One region of the Burkholderia sp. AU30198 genome, then DNA from elsewhere that is predicted to be linked to it. Evidence: predicted binding sites of a transcription regulator. Region 1 holds the regulator's gene; the other holds the start of a gene.
What was found. The regulator FliA, encoded in region 1, starts transcription of late flagellar genes. The targets are predictions, from matches to a motif close to CTAAAGTTTNNNNNNNNNNNGCCGNTA.
Positions count from the first base shown of each region.

Region 2: the regulator FliA is predicted to act here: its motif matches at 5,169-5,195, upstream of LGN19_RS34710 (DUF4088 family protein).

Region 1 covers NZ_JAIZSA010000014.1:47,910-57,315, forward strand. The annotation lists gene ahcY (adenosylhomocysteinase) at 1-1,211, opposite strand, end outside; S-adenosyl-L-homocysteine riboswitch at 1,244-1,359, opposite strand; gene LGN19_RS26950 (RNA polymerase sigma factor FliA) at 1,468-2,202, opposite strand; gene LGN19_RS26955 (MinD/ParA family protein) at 2,225-3,043, opposite strand; gene flhF (flagellar biosynthesis protein FlhF) at 3,036-4,826, opposite strand; gene flhA (flagellar biosynthesis protein FlhA) at 4,823-6,922, opposite strand; gene flhB (flagellar biosynthesis protein FlhB) at 7,023-8,219, opposite strand; gene LGN19_RS26975 (DUF805 domain-containing protein) at 8,560-8,940, opposite strand; gene LGN19_RS26980 (hypothetical protein) at 8,958-9,317, opposite strand; gene LGN19_RS26985 (hypothetical protein) at 9,316-9,406, shown strand, end outside.
Region 2 covers NZ_JAIZSA010000023.1:82,070-91,475, reverse strand. The annotation lists gene LGN19_RS34735 (acyl-CoA thioesterase) at 1-141, shown strand, start outside; gene fumC (class II fumarate hydratase) at 186-1,580, opposite strand; gene norM (multidrug efflux MATE transporter NorM) at 1,736-3,124, opposite strand; gene LGN19_RS34720 (RNA-binding S4 domain-containing protein) at 3,261-3,479, opposite strand; gene LGN19_RS34715 (hypothetical protein) at 3,748-4,149, shown strand; gene LGN19_RS34710 (DUF4088 family protein) at 4,273-5,055, opposite strand; gene LGN19_RS34705 (AzlD domain-containing protein) at 5,217-5,555, opposite strand; gene LGN19_RS34700 (AzlC family ABC transporter permease) at 5,552-6,319, opposite strand; gene LGN19_RS34695 (AraC family transcriptional regulator) at 6,445-7,344, opposite strand; gene LGN19_RS34690 (CreA family protein) at 7,407-7,892, opposite strand; tRNA gene LGN19_RS34685 (tRNA-Asn) at 8,012-8,087, opposite strand; tRNA gene LGN19_RS34680 (tRNA-Asn) at 8,163-8,238, opposite strand; gene fdxA (ferredoxin FdxA) at 8,341-8,664, opposite strand; gene pncB (nicotinate phosphoribosyltransferase) at 8,986-9,406, shown strand, end outside.

The sequences.
Region 1 (9,406 bases):
TTCGCGAACGAGTTCGACATCACGAACGACGGGTGGCCGGTCGCGCAGCCGAGGTTCACGAGGCGGCCTTCCGCCAGCAGGATCACGCGCTTGCCGTCCGGGAAGATGATGTGGTCGACCTGCGGCTTGATGTTTTCCCACTGGTACTGGCGGGTCGACGCGACGTCGATTTCCGAGTCGAAGTGACCGATGTTGCAGACGATCGCGTTGTGGCGCATCGCCTTCATGTGATCGTGGCCGATCACGTGGAAGTTGCCGGTGGCCGTCACGAAGATGTCGGCCTTGTCGGCCGCGTATTCCATCGTCACGACGCGGTAGCCTTCCATCGCCGCCTGCAGCGCGCAGATCGGATCGATTTCGGTGACCCACACGGTCGCGCCGAGGCCGCGCAGCGATTGCGCGCAGCCCTTGCCCACGTCGCCGTAGCCCGCGACGACCGCGACCTTGCCCGCGATCATCACGTCGGTCGCGCGCTTGATGCCGTCGACCAGCGATTCACGGCAGCCATACAGGTTGTCGAACTTCGACTTCGTGACCGAATCGTTCACGTTGAACGCCGGGAACGGCAGGCGGCCGTCCTTTTCCATCTGGTACAGGCGGTGCACGCCGGTCGTGGTTTCTTCGGTCACGCCCTTGATGTGCGCGAGGCGCGTCGAGTACCAGGTCGGGTCCGCGTCGAGGTGCGTCGCGATCGACTTGTACAGCGCGACTTCTTCCTCGTTGGTCGGCTTCGCGATCACCGAACGGTCCTTCTCGGCCTTCGAGCCGAGGATCAGCAGCAGCGTGGCGTCGCCGCCGTCGTCCAGGATCATGTTCGCGAATTCGCCGTTCGGCCATTCGAAGATGCGGTGCGAGAACTCCCAGTATTCGTCGAGCGATTCGCCCTTGAACGCGAACACCGGCGTGCCGGCTTCGACGATCGCGGCCGCTGCGTGGTCCTGCGTCGAGAAGATGTTGCACGACGCCCAGCGGACGTCCGCGCCGAGCGCCTTCAGCGTCTCGATCAGCACGCCCGTCTGGATCGTCATGTGCAGCGAACCGGCAATGCGCGCGCCCTTCAGCGGCTGCTGCGCCTTGTATTCGTCGCGGATCTGCACGAGGCCCGGCATTTCGGTCTCGGCGATGTTCAGTTCCTTGCGGCCCCAGCCGGCCAGCGCCATGTCGGCGACGACGTAATCGTTGGAAGCTTTGGAATCGATAATGGCGTTCATCACGCCCTCCTTTCTAAAAAGTTTCTAGATTGGTGACGTGAGCGCCGTTCAGGAAGCGGAGCCGGCACGGTTTTGCCGCACGGCTGCTTGGTGAAGCCTTCCGAGCCTGGCGGACGCAGAATGGTCCGTCGCAACGCTCCTCGGAAAACGGAGGGGATTGTAGCAAATCGGCGCGCGGTATGCGCAAGCACGCACACACACGGCACTTACCCGGCACGAGCGCGCGGCGTCGGCGCGCGCGGCCGTCAGGAAAGGGTCAGGACTCCGCGCCGACCCAGGCCTGTTCGCGCAGCCGTGCGCGCAGGCGCGCGACGGCCTGGCTGTGCAGCTGGCACACGCGCGATTCGCTCACTTCGAGCACCGCGCCGATCTCGCGCAGATTCAGACCCCGTTCGTAGTACAGCGACATCAGCAGCTTCTCGCGCTCCGGCAGCCGTTCGATCGCCTCGACGAGCGCTTCGCGCAGGTGCTCGTCGAGCAGCGCCGACAGCGGATCGGCGTGATCGACGCGGTAGCGGTCGAGGAACGGCTCGTCGTCGGCCGCGCGGTCGAAATCCTCGTAATAGATCAGCTGGCTGCCGTGCAGGTCCTGCAGCATCCCCTGGTATTCGTCGAGCGGCATGTTCAGGTGCTGCGCGATCTCGGTCTCGCTCGCCGAGCGGCCGAGATGCTGCTCGACCTGGTGCACCGCGTGCTCGACCTCGCGCGACGTCTTGCGCAGGCTGCGCGGCAGCCAGTCGTTGCTGCGCAGCTCGTCGAGCATCGCGCCGCGGATGCGCTGGGTCGCGTAGGTCTCGAACTGCGCGCCCTGGTCTTCCTTGTAGCGGCCGGCCGCGTCCATCAGGCCGATCATGCCGGCCTGGATCAGGTCGTCGAGGTCGACGCTCGCCGGCATCTTCGCGACGAGCTGCAGCCCGAGGCGTCGCACGAGCGGCGCATATTGCGCGAGCACGTCGGCCTGGGACATCTTTCCTTGAGCGTTGTACATCATGGCTCTCTCCTTCCGGTGGCACTCACGCGGCGTGTGCCGCGCCCGCCTCATACGACGGCTTGCCGCCCGCGTGCACCGCGCGGCCCGCACCCGAACGCGGGCGCATCGGCCAGTACAGCAGGTCGGCGGCAATCTGCCGGTAGTCGCGCGCAGCGGCCGACGACGGGAACGCATCGACCGCGGCCCGCATCAGTTCGCGCGCATGCTCGACGAGCGGATCGGCGCTCACGCAGCCGGCATCGGCGATCGACACCGTCAGGTAGCGGCTTGCGACGCCCGCGAGGTTGTCGAACGCGACCTTCGCGTCCGCATGGCTGCCGACGTGATTGGTCAGCACGCGGAACTGCGCGAACGCATGCGCGAAATGCAGCCGTTTCATGCACGCGTACGCCTCGGTGATCGCCTGCGCGGCGACCCGCGTGACGACCAGCACGTCGTGCGCCTCGCGCGCGAGCGCCGAGAACGCGCCGTCGGCGCCGAGCTGCGCGTCGACGAGGACGATGTCGGCCGGGCCGTCGATGAAATCGCTCAGCTGCGCGTCGGTGTAGCCGGCGCGCGCAAGCCGCGCGGCAGCGCACAGGCCGAAGCCGGCCGCCACCCGCGTGCGCTCGCCGTCGCGCAGCCACGCGCCCGCCAGCGTCGCGCTGGCCGATTGCACGTCGGCGCGCTCGTCGACGACGAGCACATCCTTGCCGAGCGACGCGAGCGCCGCCGCCAGGTTCACGACGGCGGTCGTGCAGCCGACACCCGCCGGCCCGCCCGTCACCGCGACGATGCGCGATGCGCGCCCGGCCAGCAGGCGCCGCAGCCCTTCGGCCTGATCGATGATTCGTTTATCCAAATCGCACCTCGTGCAGCTCGGCGGTGGAACGTGCGGTCAATGCGGAAAGCAGCGTCGGCATGTCCTCGTCTTGCGGCACGAAGGGCGAGCCGTCGCGCGGTACGCAGAACGCGCTCTTCAGCAGGAAGCGGGTCGATGCGACGTACAGGTTCTCCGGCACCTTCTGGCCGGTCGACACGTAGTGGACCGGCAGCTTGTAGCGGATCACGGTGTCGAGCACGCCGCCGAGGTGGGTCGCCTCGTCGAGCTTCGTGAGGATGCAGCCGGCCAGGTCCGGATGTTCGCCCGCGCTGCGGTACGCCTGCACGACTTCGTTGAGCGTGTCGCCATGGCTCGTCGCGTTGAGCAGCAGCAGGCGCTGCACCGGCGCGTTCGCGCCGTGCAGCATCGCGATCTGGTCGGATACCGCGCGGTCGCGCTGGCTCATGCCGATCGTGTCGATCAGCACGATGTGCTTGTTGCGCAGCTCGGACAGCGCGAGCGCGAGGTCGCCGGCATCCTTCACCGCGTGCACCGGCACGCCGAGGATCTTGCCGAAGATGCGCAGCTGCTCGTGGCCGCCGATCCGGTAGCTGTCGGTGGTCAGCAGCGCGACCTTGCTCGCGCCGAAGCGCATCACGCAGCGCGCGGCCAGCTTCGCGGTGGTGGTGGTCTTGCCGACCCCCGTCGGCCCCATCAGCGCGAACACGCCGCCGCGCTCCATCAGCGCGTCCTCGCTGTCGAGCACCGGCAGGTTCGACGCCAGCACCGACTGCGCCCATTCGGCGGCCTGTTCGATGGTCTGAGCATCGTCGCCGGCCGGCAGGTTGTCGACCAGCATCCGCACGAGCTGCGCGGAGAAACCGGCCGCGAACAGGTGCTTCGTCAGCGCGCCATGCACGGCGCTGCGACGCTGGCGGTCGTGCCACATCAGGCTGTCGAACTGCTCTTCCATCATCCCGCGCAGTTCGCCGAGCTCCTGCATCACCGTATCGTTGACGATCCGCTCGATGCGCGACTTCACCGCATCGGCCACCACGGCGGCCGCGTCGGCGGACAGGCGCGTGCGCTCGGCCGCCTTCGCGGCATGCGCCGCGCTCGTGTTCGTGTCGGGCGCGCGGGTGGCGGCGGCCGGCATCCGGCGTTCGGCGTCGCGCACGATGTCGCGTGCCCAGTCGGGCGGCGTCGCGCTCGCGGCGGCCTGCGGGGCAGGCGCGCTCGCTTGCGGCGCGGCGGGCGTCGCCTGTGCACGCGCCATCAGCGCGTCGCGCTGCTGCGTCAGGCGCTTCGCGTGCTCGACCAGCCACGGTGCGGGTTCGGAAGCCGCAGCCGGCGCGCTGGAAACGGGGAAGACGGAAGACGGTGCGGCCGCAGCCGGGATGTCGCCCGGCGCAGTGCCGCCCAACGCGTCCGCATCGATCGCCGAAGCTTGTGCCGCTGCCGCATCGTCCGCGTCCGCGTCGGCGCTGGCGCCGAACACCGACGAGAACACGTCCGGCAGCCCGCCTTCGCCCGCTGCATACGGATTGACGGCCGGGCGGGCCAGCGCCGCGCCCGGGCGCGACACGATGCCCGGCACCGCGGCGGCCGGCACGGATTCCGCCGCGCGCGATGCCGCGATGCGCGGCCGCGCCGCGGCCGGCGGCGTCACCGCGGCCAGGTCCGAATCGGCTAGTGCAACGATTTCGACGCTGCCGTCATCGAGCGTGCGGTTCGACAGCACGACCGCGTCGGCGCCGAGTGCCTCGCGCACGAGACGAAGTGCGTCGCGGCTCGTTGCGCCGGTGAATTTGCGAATGTTCAAGCGGAACCCCCGATGACGTTAACGACTTTGATCGTGCGTGTGTCCGGCACTTCGGCATACGACAGCACTTTCAATTGCGGCAGGCTGCGGCGCAGGAAACGCGCGAGCATCGCGCGCAGCGCGTGCTGCACGAGCAGCACGGGCGGCAGCCCGAGATTCTGTTGACGCAGCATCGCCTGCTGCGTGCCGGTCAGAAGGTTGTGTGCGAGGCCGGGCTCGAGGCCCGGGTTCGCGCCGGTGGCGAGCGCCTGCGACAGCACGCGCTCCAGATTCGAGTCGAGGCCCATCACCTGCATTTCGCCGGCGCCCGGATACCACTGCTGCGTGATCGCGCGGCCGAGCGAGAGCCGCACCGCGGCCGTGATCTCGAACGCGTCGCCGCGGCCCGCGTTCTCGGACACGGCTTCGAGGATCGTGCGCATGTCGCGGATCGGTACGCCTTCCTCGAGCAGGTTCTGCAGCACCTTCTGCAGCGTCGTCAGCGAGATCGTCTTCGGCACGAGGTCCTCGACGAGCGACGGCGCATCCTTGCCGGTGCGCTCGACGAGCGCCTGCACTTCCTGGCGGCCGAGCAGCTCGGCCGCGTGCTGGACGACCAGATGGTTCAGGTGCGTCGCGACGACCGTGCTCGCGTCGACCACCGTGTAGCCGTACACCTGCGCCTGTTCGCGCATCGCGACGTCGATCCACACGGCCGGCAGCCCGAATGCGGGATCCTGCGTGACGGCGCCCGGCAGCGCGGCCGTCACCTGGCCGGGGTTGATCGCGAGCCACTGGCCCGGGAACACTTCGCCGACGCCGATCTCGACGCCCTTCAGCGCGATCCGGTATGCGTTCGGCCGCAGTTCGAGGTTGTCGCGGATATGGATCACCGGCGGCAGGAAGCCGATTTCCTGCGCGAATTTCTTGCGGATGCTCTTGATGCGCTTGAGCAGCTCACCGTCGCTGTTCTTGTCGACGAGCGGAATCAGCCGGTAGCCGACTTCCAGCCCGAGCGGATCGATCAGCTGCACGTCGTCCCAGGTTGCCTCGTGGCTGTCCGACGGCAGCACGGCGGGCGGCGCGATGTCGGTCACGTCGCCGGCTGCCTTGCGGGCCGCCGCGCGCTTGGTCTGCGTGCGGGCCAGCCAGATCGCGCCGCCGCCGAGTGCGAGGAACGCGAAGTGCGGCATGCCGGGGATCAGCCCCATCAGCACGATGATCGCGCCGGTGATGTTCAGCACGCGCGGGTTCGTGAACAGCTGGCCGGTGATCTGCGTGCCGATGTCCTCGTCGGTCGCGACGCGCGACACGATCACGCCGGCCGCGGTCGAGATCACGAGCGACGGGATCTGCGCGACGAGGCCGTCGCCGATCGTCAGCAGCGTGTAGTTCGTGCCGGCCGCGGCGAACGTCATGTCGTGCTGGACCATCCCGACGATCAGCCCGCCGATCACGTTGATCGCCATGATGATCAGGCCGGCGATCGCGTCGCCGCGCACGAACTTCGACGCGCCGTCCATCGACCCGTAGAACTCGGCTTCCTGCGACACGGCCTGGCGGCGCTTGCGCGCCTGCTCTTCGTTGATGAGGCCCGCGTTCAGGTCGGCGTCGATCGCCATCTGCTTGCCGGGCATCGCGTCGAGCGTGAAGCGCGCGGACACTTCGGCGATCCGCCCCGCGCCCTTCGTGATCACCATGAAGTTGATGATCATCAGGATCACGAACACGACGATGCCGACCGCGAAGTTGCCGCCGACGAGGAAATGGCCGAACGCCTCGATCACCTGGCCGGCCGCATCGGGGCCCGTGTGGCCTTCGAGCAGCACGACGCGCGTCGACGCGACGTTCAGCGACAGGCGCAACAGCGTGGAAAACAGCAGCACGCTCGGGAACGCCGCGAAGTCGAGCGGCTTCATCGTGTACATGCTGACGAGCAGCACCATCACGGACAGCGCGATGTTGAACGTGAACAGCAGATCCAGCAGCATCGGCGGCAGCGGCAGGATCATCATCCCCAAAATCATGCAGATGAGGATCGGGCCCGCGAGCGCGCGCAGGTTGGTCCCCGCGAGCAGGTTCGGGCGCTTCGCGAACAGGCTGGTCGGGGTGCTCATGCTGCCTCCCGCCGGGCCGCCCGCGACCCCGATTCAACTGCTGTCGGGAGATGGGGGGGCTGCGCCTCCCCAAGCGAACAAATGTGAGCGTGGGGGCGAATCATGCCGTACCCGCCTTACCGAGGCTGTCTTCCTGCTCCTCGCGCTCGTCGTCGGCGGACACCGACGCGCCTTTGTCGAGGTCGGCCGGCACATCCAGATCGACCGGCACCGCCGGGAACGCACCGCCTTCCGAACGGAAGCGCTTGAGCTGGTAGACCCACGCGAGCACTTCGGCGACGGCCGAGTACAGCGAGCCGGGAATCTCGCGCTCGAGTTCGACGTTGTGATACAGCGCACGCGCGAGCGGCGGCGCTTCGAGCAGCGGCACGTTGTGTTCGGCCGCGAGTTCGCGGATGCGCGCGGCGACGAGGTTCACGCCCTTCGCGACGACCTTCGGCGCGCGCATCTCGCCGTCCGTGTATTGCAGCGCGACGGCGAAGTGCGTCGGGTTCGTGACGACCACGTCGGCCTTCGGCACGGCCGCCATCATCCGGCGGCGCGCGATCGCGCGCTGCTGCTGGCGGATCCGCCCCTTCACGTGCGGATCGCCTTCGTTCTCGCGATGCTCGCGCTTCACTTCTTCCTTCGTCATGCGCAACTTCTTGTTGTACTGCCAGAGTTGGTAAGGCACATCGAGCGCGGCGACCACCAGCATCCCGGCGACCGTCGTGCCGCAGCACACGGCGACCAGGTGCAGCGCATCGGGCAGCGCCACGCCGAGCGGCTGGGTCGCGAGACCAAGCAACTCGTCCTTGCTGCGCCAGATCGCGATGCCGCCGATCCCGCCGACGACCAGCGTCTTCGCGAGCGACATCCCGAGCTGGATCGGCCCCTGGATCGAGAAGATCCGGCCGAGGCCCGAAATCGGGTTCAGCCGGTCGAACTTCAGCTCGAACGTCTTCTGCGAGATCAGCCAGCCGCCGAGCGCCATCGGCGCGAGCAACGCGGCAAGGCCGGTGAGCGCGAGGAGCGGCAGCAGTGCGGCGAAGCCTTCGAGGCTCGCGCTGCCGGCCGCCGACAGCATCCGGTTGGTGTCGAACGCGGTCGCGCGATCGAACGTGAACGCGCCGCGCAGCATCGCCTGCAGATGCCCGCCCGACGGGCCTGCGAGCAGCCACGCGCCGTAGAACCCGGCCGCGAGCAGCGCGAACGAAGCCAGTTCGCGCGAACGCGCGACCTGCCCCTCCTCGCGCGCCTTCTCGCGGCGCCTGGGAGTGGCGGCTTCGGTCTTGTCGAGATCGCTCTCGTCTGCCACGGGGCCTCCAGTCGGGTACGGCGGAATGCCGCTTTCCAGTGACACCGATTATTCATGGAGGCGTCAAACGCCGATCGGTCGAGCAAAGCCGGGAAAGGGGGGTATTTCGAAGAATCGGGCGAGCCGGTGCGAACGGGGCTCGACAGGGGGACGGAACGGTGTGCGGCGCGGCGGAACAACGTGCCGGCCGGCGCAATGACGGGGCTGGGCTCCGGACGGAGCGGCGACCGCGTGAAGCGAGGAAAAGGGGCGGAAAGCGTGAAGCAGCGTAACGACGCCGCGAGTGCGACGCGAAATCAGGCCCCGACGCGACGGCGTCGCGCGTCGGGGCAGGCGTCGGTCAGGCCGCCGGAATCGGATCCGCGCCGAAGCGGTTCGGACCTTCGGTGCCGCGCGAGCACGTCCACACGAGCAGCAGGATGCTGCCGACGATCGGAATCAGCGCGATCAGCAGGAACCAGCCCGAGCGGCCCGTATCGTGCAGGCGGCGGACGCTGACCGCGATGCCCGGAATGATCAGCGCCAGCGAAACCAGGGAGAGCACGCCGAGCAGCAGCAGCGTGATCAGGCCCGCGTGACGGCCCGCCACGCCGATGACCTGGGCGGCGATCGAAAGAATGAAGCTCAGCAGCACGAAATACCAGTATTCGGCACGACGCGCACGGCCTTCGAATGTCGCGTATTTATTGAGTACGGAACGAACGGCTTCTGAAAAATTCATTTTATTACCCTCCTGTTTTATATTGGCACCCCGGAAACAACGCCGGCATTATATGTTTGAATTTCGACGCACTCCATCTCTTTTCGCATGCTGGCCGGCGCGCCCGCCCGCTCATCCGGCCTGCCGATACAACGCGAGAACGGCCGCAATGGCGTAACGCTGCGTCGCAGGCTTGCATGCCGCGTCATTTTAATAATCTTGAAAACGTGACGGAAATTACAGCTCGAGATAATCCAGCTTTTGATTACAACCAAATGAAATCGAGCGCGATCGATAATCGGCGCGAAGGTGCCGCATTCGATTAACCTGCCGGCATGACGCAGGCGTGCAAAGCGCGCTACCCTTCGCCAATCCCGATTCCGGTCGAACCGCACCATGCACCGTCATCCGCTCGTCCCGTCGCTGTTGCTCGCGTGCGCGCTGGCCGCCGGCTGCGCGCATACGCCGGCCCTGCCGTCCGGTGCGC
Region 2 (9,406 bases), on a different contig from region 1:
GGCAACCCGGTACCGGTGCCGCCGTTCGTGCCCGAGACCGACGAGCAGAAGGTGCTCGCGAAATATGCGGCCGACGTGCGGGCCGCGCTCGACAAGATCGTCGAGATGAAACCGGAAGAAGTCGCGAAGGGCGCAGTCTGACCACTGCGGGCGCCGCGCATCGCGCCGCGCCCGTTTTCCTGCCGTTACTGCGACCCGATCATCTGCTCGGGACGTACCCACGCATCGAATTCCGCCTCGGTCAGGTAGCCGAGCGCGAGCGCGGCCGCCTTCAGCGTCGTGCCTTCCTTGTGCGCCTTCTTCGCGATCTGTGCTGACTTGTCGTAGCCGATGTGCGGATTGAGCGCCGTCACGAGCATCAGCGATTCGTTCAGCAGCAGGTCGATCCGCGAGCGGTTCGGCTCGATGCCCACCGCGCAGTGGTCGTTGAAGCTCTGCGCGCCGTCGGCGAGCAGCCGCACCGACTGCAGCACGTTGTGCGCGATCATCGGCCGGAACACGTTCAGCTCGAAATTGCCGCTCGCGCCGCCGACGTTGACCGCGACGTCGTTGCCGAACACCTGGCAGCACAGCATCGTCACGGCTTCGGATTGAGTCGGGTTCACCTTGCCCGGCATGATCGAGCTGCCCGGCTCGTTCTCCGGAATCGACAGCTCGCCGAGCCCGCAGCGCGGCCCACTCGCGAGCCAGCGGACGTCGTTCGCGATCTTCATCAGGCCGGCTGCCACCGTCTTCAGCGCGCCGTGCGCGAACACCAGCGCATCCGCGGCCGCCATTACCTCGAACTTGCTCGGTGCCGTCACGAACGGCAGCTTCGCGAGCCGGCCGATTTCATCGGCGACGCGCACCGCGAACTCCGGATGCGCGTTCAGCCCCGTGCCGACCGCGGTGCCGCCGAGCGCGAGTTCGTACAGGTGCGGCAACGCCGATTCGACGTGACGGATGCCCTGGTCGAGCTGCGCAACGTAGCCGGAAAACTCCTGGCCGAGTGTGAGCGGCGTCGCGTCCTGCAGGTGCGTGCGGCCGATCTTCACGATGTCGGCGAACGCCTTCGATTTCGCGTCGAGCGTCGTGCGCAGCGTGCGCAGCGCCGGCAGCAGGTGGTTGACGATCGCATACGCGGCCGCGACGTGCATCGCGGTCGGGAATACGTCGTTCGACGACTGGCCGCGGTTCACGTCGTCGTTCGGATGAACCTTGCGCGCTTCGCCGCGCTCGCCGCCCATCAGTTCGCTCGCGCGATTCGCGATCACCTCGTTGAGGTTCATGTTGGTCTGCGTGCCGGAGCCCGTCTGCCACACGGCGAGCGGGAATTCGCGCGGATGCTTGCCGGCGATGATCTCGTCGGCCGCATCGATGATCGCGCGCGCCTTGTCGTCGGCCAGCACGCCGAGCGACTGGTTCACGGCCGCCGCGGCGCGCTTGACGATCGCGAGCGCGTGGATCAGCTCGGGCGACTGCTTCTCGGTCGAGATTTTGAAATTCTGCAGCGAGCGCTCGGTCTGCGCGCCCCAGAGCCGGTCGGCCGGCACGGCGATTTCGCCGAACGTATCGCGTTCCATCCGAACTGCTTCGTTCATGATCCACTCCTCCAGGAAAGGGGAAAGGCCGCGCGTCGTCGCGCGGCATCAGACGTAATCAGACGTATCGTGAGGCAGTCGCGCCGCTCGCGCGGCGTCTTGAGATCTTCAGCCGACTAGCATAGCGCCGGCTGGAATTTCGCGTCGTGTCGCGCTCAGTGCCGCGACGTCACGAGCGACGCACTCTTCAGATGAAAGCGCCACGCCATCAGCACGGCCACGCTGGCGAGACCGGCCGCGAGGCCCCACCAGAGGCCGCGGGCACCGAGGCCCACGTGGAACGCGAACCAGTAGCCGGTCGGAAAGCCGATCCCCCAGTAGCCTAGGGTCGCTGCGAGCATCGGGATGCGCGTGTCCTTCAGGCCGCGCAGCGCACCCGACGCGACGGTCTGCGCGCCGTCGACGATCTGGAACACTGCGGCGATGCCGAGCAGCGACGCGGCGAGCGACACCGTGGCCGCGTTGGCCGGATCGCCGAGGTTCAGGTACAGGCCGACGATCGCGTGCGGCGCGGCGATCAGCACGATGCCCGACAGCGACATGAACGCGACACCGAGGCCGAGTGCGACGAAGCCCGCATGCCGCGCGGCGACGGGTGCCCCCGCGCCGACCCAGTAGCCGACCCGCACGTTGGCGGCCTGGCCGATCGCGAGCGGCACCATGAATGCCACCGATGCGACGTTCAGCGCGATCTGGTGTGCGGCAAGCGCCGTCGCGCCGAGTACGCCGATCGTCAGGCCGGTTGCGAGGAACAGTGTCGATTCGACTCCGTACGTGATCGCGACCGGCCAGCCGATGCCGATCAGTTCGCCCATCATGGGCAGCTTCGGGCGCGCGGCGGTCACGAAGTGACGGAAGCGCTGCCGGCCGTGCAGCAGCCAGATCAGTGCGAGCGCGGTGAGCCAGATCGTGATGGTCGTCGCCACGGCCGAACCGAGGAAGCCGAGGCGCGGCAGCCCGAACGCGCCGTGGATCAGCCCGTAGTTCAGCACGCCATTGACGCCGACGCCGCCGATCGACACCCACAGCAGCCGGCGTGCGGCGCCGATCGCGGGCAGGAATGCGCGCATCAGCCCGACGCCGATCAGGCTGCCGAGCGCGGCGAAGCGCAGGATGCCCGTGTATTCGCCGACGTGATGCGCGAGCAAGGGCGGCTCGTGGAACATCAGCAGGATCGGTTCGGACAGCGACAGCGCGATGATGGCCGGGATCGCGAGCAACACGGACAGCGCGAAGCCGGTCCAGTAGATGTGCGGGACGCGCTCGTCGGCCTTGGCACCGCGCGCATGCGCGACGCTGACGCTGACCGACGACAGCACGCCTTGCAGCACGGTCACGATGACGAAGAAGAAGTTCGCGCCGAGCCCGCCCGCCGCGAGCGAATCGGGGCCGAGCGAGCCGAGCAGCACCGTGTCGGTGACGCTCATCGCCATCTGCGAAAGCTGCGCGATCGCGAGCGGCGCGGCGAGGCGCGCGGTATCGGCGGCATGACTGGACAGGGACGGCGGCGCGGCGGCCGTCCGCGTAAGACCGGAATGCGACATGGAATGGGCGCTCGCGCGGGTGCGGGCCCGCGCTATATGTATTTATTTTGAGAGACGGCTAGCTTACGGCTTTATTCGAACCGTGTCGAACGCGCGCACCGATGGCCATGTCGCAGGCAGGGGGAACCGTCGGGCCCTATGCTTCGCGCACCGCAATGCGCGTGTCGCCGAGCAGGACGACCTGGCCCGCGCGGATCTTGCAGGTCTTGCGCAGTTCGACCGCGCCGTCGACTTTCACCGCGCCGGACGCGACGATCAGCTTCGCGGTGCCGCCGCTGTCAGCGAGGCCGGTGATCTTGAGAAGGTTGTGCAGCTCGACGTATTCGCCGGTCAGCGTGAAATCCAGATTGGGCATGGCGAAGAAGGTGCGCAAAGCGCGGGAGGAATCGCCCCGCATCATACGGCACCGCGGGCCGGCGCGCGAGCGCGGTCGGCTGCCGCACGCAGTTGTTAGGGAATGTGAGCCATTCGTCAGCAAATGAAACGGTGGGTAACAGTCTGAGAAATTCGAGAACCGGCCGTGCGCGCCGCGGGTCTTTTGTCGTACCTGCTGCGTGTTGCGGCGGGGCGCTACGGACCGCATCGCTGCGGTTCGGGCTCACAACTTCCTGAGGAGAATTGCCATGTCCAAGATTCGTACGATGCTGATCGGTGCCGCGCTGACGGCGTTCGCCACTTCGGCCGCATTTGCCCAGACGGGCACGGCGGTGCAGGGCGCAGCCGGTGCCGGCGTGCAGGCGCAGACGCCGGCAGCGGGTGTCGGTGCAGGCGTGCAGGGCGGTGCGGGCGCGAACGTGTCGGGCAATGCGGTCGGCGGTGCAACCGATGCGGTCGGCGCGGCAGCCGACGGTACGAAGGATACGGCGTCGTCGGCCGTCCATTCGGCCAAGAAGCACGCGAAGCATGCCGCGAAGTCGGCCAAGGGCCATGCCGGCTCGGCCAAGGCGAAGACCGGTGAAGCGGCCGAAGGCGGCGCAGCGGTCGGCGCGGAGGGCGGTGCATCGGCGCAGGGCGCGACGCAGTAAGCGATGCCCGATGCCGCGCGACGCTCGTCCCGGACGGCGCGTCGCGACGGCGGCCATCCGACGGCCCGGTTCGCGTTGCGCGAACCGGGCCGTTTTCATGGGTTGATGCGATGGGGCGCGCCGTTACGGCCGGCGTTGACTTTGCCCTTGCCCCTGTCCTTGCGCCGGACGCACGGCAGACGGCGTGAATACGTTGCGCAGCCACGCGGCGAGCCGGGCGAAGACGTCGTACGGCTCCTCGACGAAGATCTCCGGCTTCAGCAGCCGCAGGTATTCCATGATCTGCTGCGCTTCCTGTTTCTGGAACGAGCCATGCGAGAGCCCGAGCCGCAGCAGCCCACGCAGTTCGCCGAGCTTGTCGCGCGCGGTGCTGCCGACACTCATCTCGCACGCGAGCTTGGCCTCGTAGACCCGTTGTCGCAGCGATTCCGCGAGCCGCCATGCCGGCGTCTGCATCAGTTCCTCGAGCGTCTGGATGTCTTGCGCCGCCCCCTTGATCTGCGAGGCGAGCGGGTCGATCAGCGACGGGTCGCCCTGTGCTTCGGCGACGATCGCCTTCGCCCAGTCGCGGCAAGCCTTCGCGAGTTCGTCGGGGGTCCATTCGGAGCGCGACGCGAAGCCGAAGCCGAATTCGCCGGCCTGTCGCATCAGGATCGCGACGACGTCCGGAAATTCCTTGTCGAGCGTGCGCTTTGCCCACGCATACTGGCCGCCCTCCAGCATCCGCTGCACCGCGTGCTCGGTCAGCGGCACCATGTTGTCGAGCAGTTTGGCGCGCAGGAAATCCTCGAACGACGGCGTCGCGAACTGCGGGTCGAGTTTCAGCGACACGCGGACGAACGCGTCGTAGTCCTTGCGCAGGGACTCGAGTGTGTCGTCCTTGAGGGAAAGGGTGATCTGGCCCATGAATCGTCTCGATGGCGGCCCGCGCAAGCCGTCGGCCGGCACGGCGCACCGGGGCGGGCGCAGCGTCGACTGACCGGTGCGCGCCGAGGCCGGTGGCGGGTCTTCACTCCCTATATCGGCGTGCCGGACAAAAACTTGAGCGTGCGTGACCGAGCGTGTACTCAGGTGGGTAGCCAGTGGGGCAGCACGACCCCTTGCCAGAGAAAGAACACCGCGAGCCCCGCCGCGATCGTCACGAGCGGGCGGCGGGTGGCTGCCGACACGAGCACGGCAGCCAGCGCGCCGACGAGCTGCGGATTGCGCCAGGTCAGTTCGGCCGTACCGCCGTGCGGCGAGACGGTCATCGGCACGATGATCGCGGTCAGCACGGTGACGGGCACGAAGCCGAGTGCGGTCCGCACGAGCGGCGGGAAGGTCAGCCGTTCGCCGAACAGGAACAGCGTCGAGCGGATCGCGTAGGTGATGACCGCCATCCCGAGAATCAGCAGCGCGTAGCTCACGATGCGGCCTCCGTGCGCGAGCCGGCGCGCGTGCGTTCGTGCAGCAGCGTGAGCGCGACGCCGATCGCGACGCCCGCCGCAACTGCGCCGAGCAGCCCGAGCTTGTACGGCCAGCCCTGCCAGAAGTACGCCAGCGTGCCGGCCGTCACTGCGGCCGCGAAATAGCGCAGCGTGCCGAGCTGCGGGACGACGATCGCAATGAAGGTCGCCGCCATCGCGAAATCGAGGCCGAGCGACTGCAGGCCCGGGAACGCGGCACCGAAGCCGATGCCCGCGAGCGTCCAGACCTGCCAGTTCAGGTACATCGCGAGCCCCGAGCCGAAGAAGTAGTGGGGGCCGATTGCGCCGGGCGGGAAGTGCCGGTAGTGCGCATAGGCGACCGCGAACACCTCGTCGGTCATCAGTGCGCCGAGCGTCGCGCGCCAGCGCAGCGGCAGGTGCGCAACATAGGGCGCGAGCGTCGCGCTGTACAGCAGGTGACGCAGGTTCACGATCAGCGTGGTCGCGAGCACGACGACGAAGCTCGCGCTGCCCGCGATCAGGCCGAGCGCGATGAACTGCGCGGAGCCCGCGAACACGGCGAGCGACATCAGCGCGCCATGCCACGGGGCGAGCGGGCCGCCGCCAACGAGCGTGCCGAAAATCACGCCGAACGGGGCGGCGCCAATCATCATCGGAATCGTGTCGCGCGCGCCGTCGAGCCATTCGTTCAATGGGCGGCGGGCAGGCGATGCGGGTGTCGGGTTCAAAGGGTGCTCCTCCATGAGTTGGAGGATAGCGGGCAGGTGATGGGCCGGCTTGTATGTTCTTGCGCTCGCGGGATCGGGGCGGTGCTTGCCGCTTGCCGGCTCCGCCGGCATCGCGGTGGCGGGCCGTGCGCCGCCGTGTGTCAGCTCGCCTGCCAGCGCCCGGGCGGCACGCCGAACATGCGTTTGAAATGTCGGGTGAAGTGGCTTTGGTCGACGAAGCCGCTGGCCGCCGCGACGTCGGCGACGGGCACACCCGCGCGCAGCGGCGCCAGCGCGCGCTGCAAGCGCAACTGGTTGCGCCACGCATGTGGCGGCATGCCGGTCGTGCGGGTGAACAGGCGCGCCGCGTGGAACGGCGACAGGCCGGCCGCCTGCGCGACTTCGTCGAGCGTCACCGTGCACATGAGATCGGCGGCGAGCCGCTCGCGCATCGCGTCGACGCGCGGCTCGTCCGCTGCGAGCGGCGCGGGTCGCGGCAGTGCGTCGGCATGGCGCACGATCAGCGTCGACAACGCATCGAGCATCGCAGTCTCGGCAGCGAGCGGATCGTAGATGCGCGGTGCGCCGGTCGCCGGATCATGAGCCGGCTGCCCGTGCACCGGCAAGGGCAGGGCGCGCTCGCTGCCAGCTTCCATCATCCGGTGCGCCAGCGTGAGCCGGGCCGCAAGATCGGCGTCGCGAATCACGTCCGGCGCAAACCACGGCGCGTCCTGCGGGCGGCCGGCAATCGCACTCGTGAGTTCGCGGATGAATTCGACCGGCATGTAGCTGACGCGATAGCACCAGCCCTCGTCGGCCGCGCGCGAACCCGTATGCACCTCGCCGGGATTGATCACGGGCACGGAGCCGGTTTCGGCGACATAGCCGTTGCCGCGATAGGTGAAGCGTTCCGCGCCTTCGAGAATCACGGGGATCGTGTACGCGTCGTGCCAGTGGGGCGCGAACGTGTGGTCGCGATAGGTGGCCGTGACGAGATCCGCATCCGGCAGCAGCGGCGTGCGCCAGTAGCGTGCGGAGTCGGGAAGGCGGGTGGCGGACATGATCGGGCGCGGGAGCGGTCGAACCGACAGTGTATCGCTCGCGCGCCCGGCAGGCGCGCGCTTTACTTGACCGGAATCGTCGTGCCGGCCGGCATCGGCACCGCGGTGACGGCGTTCTTCGGGCTGCCGCTGACGATGCGGTCGCTATAGGTCAGGTAGACGATCGTGTTGCGCTTGGCATCGACCACGCGCACGACGTGCAGGGTCTTGAAGATGAACGACATGCGCTCGCTGAACACGTCGGTCTGCTGCTTGAGCGGCTCCTTGAAGCTGATCGGGCCGACCTGCCGGCATGCGATCGACGCTTCGCTCGGATCCTCGGCGACGCCGAGCGTGCCCTTGATCCCGCCGGTGCGGGCGCGCGACACGTAGCAGGTCACGCCGTTTACAACCGGATCGTCATACGCCTCGACGACCACGCGATCGGAGCCGGTGACACGGAAATGGGTGTTGACGCTGCCGACTTCCTCCGCGTGCGCGAGCGGTGCCGCGGCGAACGCAGAAAGCAGGAGGGCGAATGGGGCTGAGTGGAGGAGGCGGTGCTTCATCGACGGAACCGGATGCGAATGCGGGACAGAGACTCTAGCATGCGCGCGACCGGGCGACGGAAGCCGAAAGGCGGGCCGGAAAAACAAAAGGCCCGTCGATTGACGGGCCTTTCGCTATTTGGCTCCCCGACCTGGGCTCGAACCAGGGACCTACGGATTAACAGTCCGGCGCTCTACCGACTGAGCTATCGGGGAATAAATCGGTACATCTGCATGTTGGTTTGTCTACCAGCAAAAAGCCCGTCCACTTTCAACGGGCCTTTGCGTTTTTGGCTCCCCGACCTGGGCTCGAACCAGGGACCTACGGATTAACAGTCCGGCGCTCTACCGACTGAGCTATCGGGGAACAAACAACAACAGCAGAGAAACGAGATTATATGGAGCGTTGATCAAGCCGTCAACACTTTTGAGCCGCGGCGCACAAAAATTTTTTGCGGCCGCTGCGCGATCAGCGCTCGAGCAGGTGCAGCTTGTCCTGCACGTCCTTCCACTCGTCTGCGTCGGCCGGTGCCGGCTTGGTCTTCGTGATCGACGGCCAGTCCTTCGCCAGCTCGGCGTTCAGCGCGGTGAACTGCTGCTGGTCGCCCGGAACGTCTTCTTCGGCATAGATCGCATTGGTCGGGCACTCGGCGACGCACACGGCGCAGTCGATGCACTCGTCCGGATCGATGGCGAGAAAGTTGGGACCTTCACGGAAGCAATCCACCGGGCACACATCCACGCAGTCCGTGTATTTGCACTTGATGCAGCCTTCGGTCACAACGTGAGTCATTAAAACGCTCCTGCTTGGCGGTATATATGGGGTGGCGTTTGCGCCAAAACCGGCATTGTAACTGAAGCGCAAAACCCGCATGGCGTGGTCGGCTATCCGGCTTATATCGTTTCGTGATTAGTTTATGGGGCCCCGCCAAGGGGCCGGCGAAGGGACGCACCAGCGGGGGCGCGTGTACCGTGTGCCGGCAGGGCGGTGCGACCGGAGCAGGGTCGCAGGCGGTTTCACGATGGTCGGGCCCGCATTCGGGTAACATGGCCGACAGACCGGGCGGCGCGCGGTGCGCCGGGGCCCTGTCACGATATTGGCGGTGCCGTAATCATGATCATCACTTCGCTGCTCGACACGGATCTCTACAAGTTCACGATGATGCAGGTCGTCCTGCATCACTTCCCCGCTGCAAGCGTCGAATACCGGTTCCGGTGCCGCACGCCCGGCGTCGATCTCGTGCCGTACATCGACGAGATCCGCGACGAGGTGCGCGGCCTGTGCGCGCTGCGTTTTTCCGACGTCGAACTCGACTACCTGCGGCGGATGCGCTTCATCAAGAGCGATTTCGTCGATTTCCTCGCGCTGTTCCATCTGAACGAGAAGTACATCTCGATCACGCCGTCGCCGAAGGGCAACGGCGAAATCGACATCGAGATCACGGGGCCGTGGCTGCACACGATCCTGTTCGAGATCCCGGTGCTCGCGATCGTCAACGAAGTGTATTTCCGCAACACGCAGCGCGAGCCCGACT